2 regions of the Planococcus antarcticus DSM 14505 genome follow, and region 1 is predicted to be linked to the other one. Evidence: riboswitches for the same ligand, from Rfam matches in the RefSeq annotation. Region 1 holds a riboswitch; the other holds the start of a gene.

Region 1 (3,167 bases):
GCTTTGTTCTATCACACCAGATACGCGTTCACTTCTTGTTGATCAAAGTGTTCGCTTGAAAAGATTTCCTCGTCTTTTTCAAATATTATAGTTAAATAGCTAACTCTTCAGTTCAATATTTACACTCACAAATCAGTCGCTTTAAATGTGTCGCCTTCTTTTAAATTGCCGGCCTTAAAGCCTTTTTTGAACCATCTTTGGCGTTGTTCGGAACTGCCGTGTGTAAAACTTTCGGGTACTACGTAACCACGCGCACGTTGTTGAATGGTGTCGTCTCCTACAGCACTTGCCGCTGTCAGTGCTTCTTCTAGGTCGCCTTCTTCTAGATAGCCCATGCCTTGTGCATGATTTGCCCAAACACCCCATAAATAATCAGCTTGCAGTTCCAAGCGAACTTGCACTTTATTGTATTCTTCTTCGCTTAGTTGGTTGCGGAGAGGCTGCACTTCTTCCATGACACCAAGAAGATTCTGGACGTGGTGTCCGACTTCGTGTGCCACTACATAGGCCATAGCAAAATCGCCTGGTGCTTGAAATTGGGTGTGTAGTTCATTGTAAAAACTCAAATCAATATAAAGTTTGTAGTCGCCTGGACAATAAAATGGACCGACGGCTGCACCTGCCGTCCCACATGCAGACTCAACACTTCCGCTGTAAAGCACCAATGTCGGCTCGACATATTCCATTCCTTCTTCTTCGAATACTTCCGTCCAGGCCTGTTCGGTATCAGCCAAAACGACTGAAACAAATTCAGCCAACTCTTCTTCTTGCGCTGTTGACTCGTACAGCTGGTTTGAAGTCGACACTGATGATCCATTTGATTGATCAAGAATGACACCCGGGTCACCGCCTAAAAATGCTACTAACAGCACAATCAAAATACTGCCGATGCCGCCTCCTGCTACTATTACACCACCTTTCCCTCTTCTGTCTTCAACGTTTCTACTGGCTTTTCTGTCTTTCCATTCCATAAAGGTTCCTCGTTTCGCAACTGTTTTTATTGTAAACATACCCGTTATCGTCCTAGTTCTAATCCATTTTAGGCAGACGATAAATTAAAAATCGTTCGCGCGGATTTTTATGGAAATCGGGCAGTTGGATTTCTTTTATCAATTGAAAAACGGTGCTAGTTTCCAAAAAGTCGCTGTATTCCTGTGAGGCAAAAAACAGGATCACTTCTACTTTCCGTGAGTTTGTTTCGACTGAGATTAAAATTTTATTGATAAAAGCAATAAAGATCTCCACGGAAAAAGGGTTAAAAAAATAAAATATAGTGTCTTGTGCTACGATCGAATATTCCTGTGCCAAGCAATTATAAAAGTTAATGCTAGACTCCGCAGCAGCATGCTTTTTCAAATATCGTTTTTTATTTTCGAGAGCTTCGGTGTAGAACACTGGATTCATTTCGATACCTGCACTTTTTGCACCAAATAAATGATGCACATAAAAGTTTAAGCGACCTTTTCCACATCCCACATCCACCAGTCTGTCTCCAGAGGACAGGCTATAATTCTGGAATAGCTTGTCCAGCAGCTCATAGGGTGTCGGTTCGTATCGGTTATGGTGCAAAGAATCCGTGAAGCCCTGCTGGTTTCCCTCTGTTACGATGTTCAACTGGTATTCATAGGTCTGCTCGTTCATCCCGGATCACTCCTTTTTCGTAAGATTTTACATTCTCTATCTTGTAATTGACAGGGAAATTTGTTATAGTACAGCTAATTAAATATTTCTTGCTCCAGCTTTCATGGAGTAGGATAGAGGCGCAAAAACCACCAGTACGCAAAACGAGGACAATGAGATCCATTGACGTTTGCCGAAAGGGGGATTTGCCGAAGTGGCGGAAATCTCATATTTCTGTTCGCTGGGTCTGCATTCAACAAATGCAGGACTGTCATATAGGAAACTATATGGAGGGCTATCTGATGCACAGGAACGAATGGTAAACATTGTTTCTACTGCAGCAACGGGACCCCTCGTTGCTGCTTTTTTTGTTCATTCCTGACTGGCCCCTCACCTCTAAGCTTCGACAAAAATTAGAAAAGGGTGTGTTTTTTATGAATTTCGGCCAAGTAATTACAGCAATGGTAACACCATTCGATCAACATGGAGAAATTGACTTTCCGGCAACTCAGAAACTGATAGAGCATTTGATAGCGAACGGTTCAGATGCCCTTGTCATCGCGGGAACAACAGGTGAATCTCCGACTTTATCAACAGATGAAAAAGTAGAGTTGTTCCAGTTTACCGTCAACATCGTCGCCGGCAGAATCCCAGTCATCGCAGGGACCGGCTCAAACAATACGCGCGCATCCATTTCATTGACGAGACAAGCGGAAGAATCTGGCGTTGACGGCGTCATGTTGGTCACTCCTTATTACAACAAGCCGTCACAGGAAGGTATGTTCCAACATTTCCAGGCAATTGCCCAGTCTACACGTCTGCCAGTCATGCTTTACAATATTCCAGGGCGCAGCGTGGTCACTATGTCCCCAGCGACGATTATCCGCCTGTCCAAGATTGACAACATTGTTTCTGTCAAAGAAGCGAGCGGCGACTTAGATGCAACTGCAGAAATCATTGAAAAAACAGCGGCATCTTTTTCTGTCTACAGCGGTGATGACAGTCTGACTTTACCGATGCTGTCAATCGGCGGAACTGGTATCGTCTCAGTGTCTGCACATATTATCGGCAGCGCTATGCAGGACATGATTACTAGCTTTAAAACAGGTGACGTAAAAACAGCAGCGGCTATCCATAGACGTTTATTGCCGACCATGAAAGCATTGTTCGCTGCGCCAAATCCGTCTCCGGTCAAAGCAGCGCTCAACATGACCGGTGTCCAGGTAGGTGGTGTACGCTTGCCGATGCTTTCATTGACCGAAGAAGAAGCCTCAGCATTGCGTAAATCATTGCCAGATCTGCATTCAGAGGCTGTTACTAACTAAGTTCATCACAAAAAAACGTTGAAGCCCTCGGGCTTCAACGTTTTTTAAATTCGTTATCTTTCATCTGTTCCAAAACCCGCTTTAAGCTGCCGCCAATTTCTAGGTCTTTTAAATCGACGCCAATTTCAGCCAACGTTCTGGCGATTTCGGGTCGGATGCCAGTCAGAATGGACCGTACCCCAACTAGCTTCAGCGACTGGACAATTTTGATAATTTGTTCCG
Region 2 (3,167 bases), 1.9 Mb from region 1:
GGCGGATTCCGTGAAGTAAAGCATCAATTGGTCGAAAAGATGTCGCAAGCATCCGAAAACCTGGAATTTGAACGGGCTAAGGAATACCGTGATCAAATCTCAATGATTGAGACTGTTATGGAAAAACAGAAAATGGCGATGAACGATTTTACCAACCGTGACGTTTTTGCTTATGCAGTCGACAAAGGCTGGATGTGCGTGCAAGTGTTTTTTGTGCGCCAAGGCAAATTAATAGAACGTGACGTCTCGCTGTTTCCACTGTACCGAGATCCGGAAGAGGAATTTTTAACTTATCTCGGTCAGTTTTATGAAAAAGCCAACCATGTAAAACCAAGTGAAATTCTGCTACCGGAAGCGGATGACCCTGATATGCTGAAAGAGTGGCTCGGGGTGCGTGTGCTGGTTCCACAGCGCGGAAAGAAAAAGGACCTGGTGGCGTTGGCAAAGAAAAATGCTGATATCGCCATTAAGGAAAAATTTCAGTTATTGGAGCGGCAGGAAGAACGGACGATTGGAGCATGTGCAGACTTGGGTGAAGCGATGAACATCGAAACACCGTTGCGCATCGAAGCTTTCGATAACTCGCACATTCAGGGAGCCGATGCAGTGTCTGCGATGATTACGTTCATTGACGGCAAGCCTTCCAAAAAAGATTACCGTAAATACAAAACGCGGAATGCTTCCAAGCCTGATGATTATGCGGCAATGCGTGAGGTTATCCGTCGGCGTTACTCGCGTGTCTTAAAAGATGGCTTGCCTTTGCCTGACCTAATCGTCATTGATGGCGGCAAAGGACAGATGGAATCAGCGCGTGAAATCCTTGAAGATGAACTGGGATTATCAATTCCGATTGCCGGTCTTGCAAAAGACGCAAAACACCAAACTTCTCAATTGCTATATGGGTCTCCGGCTGAAATTGTGCCGCTGAAGCGGACCAGTGAAGCTTTTTACTTGTTGCAGCGGATTCAGGATGAAGTGCACCGCTTTGTTATAACCTTCCATCGTCAGCTGCGCGGCAAAAACTCGATTCAATCGGCGCTTGACGGACTTGAAGGAGTGGGGCCGAAGCGGAAACAGCAGCTGTTAAAGCATTTCGGATCTGTCAAAAAAATCAAAGAAGCTTCAGTAGAAGAAATCAAACAGGCCGGCATGCCTAAAGCTCTGGCGTTGACCATTGAACAATATTTTGCAGAGGATATATTGCCAAGCGAATCATAACATGTTATTGTAAAAGAATATTTAGATCACTTGGAAAAGTGATGATAGAGGTGCGAACGTCAATAGTAAGCATTCGGAGATTTGCAGAATCTGAGACGAATGGTGAAAGGGGCGGTCGCCGAAGTGTGCCTGTAACTGCTATAGCGCATGCTGGTTCTGCATTTAAGAGGTGCAGAGCTGTCAGAGTCAATCTCTGGAGGGCTATCTCACATGGGCGTTTTTCGTGCATGACAAAAGAGGTGGTTTGCCGCGGTTGCGGTAAACCACCTCTTTTTGTGTCTGGCTATGTTGTCTTTAAGGCATCATGGTCAGCCATTTTGAGGGCCACATACTGAATGTGGGAGTGAATGGAATGAAAACGATCGTCATGAAGTTTGGAGGGACGTCTGTCGCGACTCCAGAAAAAATCATTAGTGTAGCGAAGAGGGCCATTCGTGAAAAAGAACAGAGGAAACGCGTCGTCATTGTTGTTTCGGCAATGGGCAAGACGACTGACACCCTGCTCGGACTAGCAGGAGAAATTTCTTCAGAGCCACCAAAGCGAGAAATGGATATGTTACTAGCAACTGGGGAGCAAGTCACCATTTCTTTATTGGCAATGGCTTTTAAAAAGCTAGGTCATGAAGCATTGTCTTTTACCGGCTGGCAGGCGGGAATTGAAACTGAATCCGTGCCGCGCAATGCCCGTATCGAAAAGATCCATACCGAGCGCCTTGAACGTGTACTAGAAAATGGCTATTTTTGCGTTGTTGCTGGCTTTCAAGGAGTCGATAAAATTGGCAATATCACAACGCTTGGCAGGGGCGGATCCGATACGACGGCTGTTGCGCTTGCCGCTGCTTTGAAAGCGGAGAAATGTGAGATCTACACAGATGTCAACGGCGTCTATACATCCGATCCACGACATGTCACAGGTGCTCGCAAGCTACAACAAATTTCTTATGATGAAATGCTGGAACTCGCTAATTTGGGTGCGGGTGTCTTGCACCCACGGGCGGTCGAGTTTGCAAAAAACAATCATGTTCCATTATCCGTCAGAGCGAGTTATTCAGATGAGCCTGGCACAATCATACAAGAGGTGATCACTGTGGAGAAAAACTTAATCGTCAGAGGCGTCGCGTTTGAAACAGGAATCGCACGTGTAACCGTAACCTATAAAAAGCCATTTAACGGATCCTTGGCTAATATTTTTACAAAGCTTGCTGAACATCAGATAGACGTAGACATTATCGTCCAAAGCATTAGCGATGAATTTCCACCATCCGTGTCTTTTTCCATCAGCCAGGAAAGCCTTGAAGAAACACGCCGTGTCTTGATAGAAGCCAAAGAAGAAATTGGCTTCTTGTCGCTGAATGTTGAAGTAGGTTTGTCGAAAGTGTCGATTGTCGGCTCTGGCATGGTATCGAATCCTGGAGTAGCGGCACGGATGTTCGATGTACTAAGAAGTGAAGAGATTCAAGTGAAAATGGTCAGTACCTCAGAGATTAAAATTTCGGTGGTTGTGCCGGAAGTAGATATGAACAAGTCGGCAAATGCGTTGCACGAGGCGTACGGACTTTCTGAAGTTTAGCTAAGCTGAGGAATGCTCATCTACAGTTAAAATGACGGTTCGTGAAAATATTCACAAAACGTTCAAATTCTCAATGGCAATATTACAATAATACATGCGGCAGTAGAATAGGACAGTTTAGACATAAAAAGCGATTCTCAATTAGAGAATCGCTTTTTAGTAAGATTCTATTAAAACGGTTACATTCCAATGTGTTTTGCTAGTGATAGGGCGTCCCGTACCCTCTAAATGCTTGGTAACTATCTGTTTAAAAGAGTTTCGTTGCCTTGACGCTCCAAGAGGGTGGGAGTACAATAAATATGTCATATTATTGTATCATGATGGTGTGCGGCTTCAGTTGCTTTTGCAATATATTGCCTGCTCTGGACGCTGCCAATTA

What was found. A riboswitch is a leader RNA that binds a small molecule or an ion and turns the genes downstream of it on or off. The one in region 1 is predicted to bind lysine.
Region 2: it holds a riboswitch for lysine, as region 1 does, so the genes downstream of both, BBH88_RS07370 (aspartate kinase) here and dapA (4-hydroxy-tetrahydrodipicolinate synthase) in region 1, are expected to answer to the same signal.

Annotation. Positions count from the first base shown of each region.
Region 1 is NZ_CP016534.2:3,338,168-3,341,334, forward strand. It holds gene ypfJ (KPN_02809 family neutral zinc metallopeptidase) at 126-971, opposite strand; gene BBH88_RS16370 (class I SAM-dependent methyltransferase) at 1,030-1,641, opposite strand; lysine riboswitch at 1,748-1,926, shown strand; gene dapA (4-hydroxy-tetrahydrodipicolinate synthase) at 2,055-2,945, shown strand; gene BBH88_RS16380 (STAS domain-containing protein) at 2,980-3,167, opposite strand, start outside.
Region 2 is NZ_CP016534.2:1,469,491-1,472,657, forward strand. It holds gene uvrC (excinuclease ABC subunit UvrC) at 1-1,218, shown strand, start outside; lysine riboswitch at 1,256-1,430, shown strand; gene BBH88_RS07370 (aspartate kinase) at 1,571-2,788, shown strand.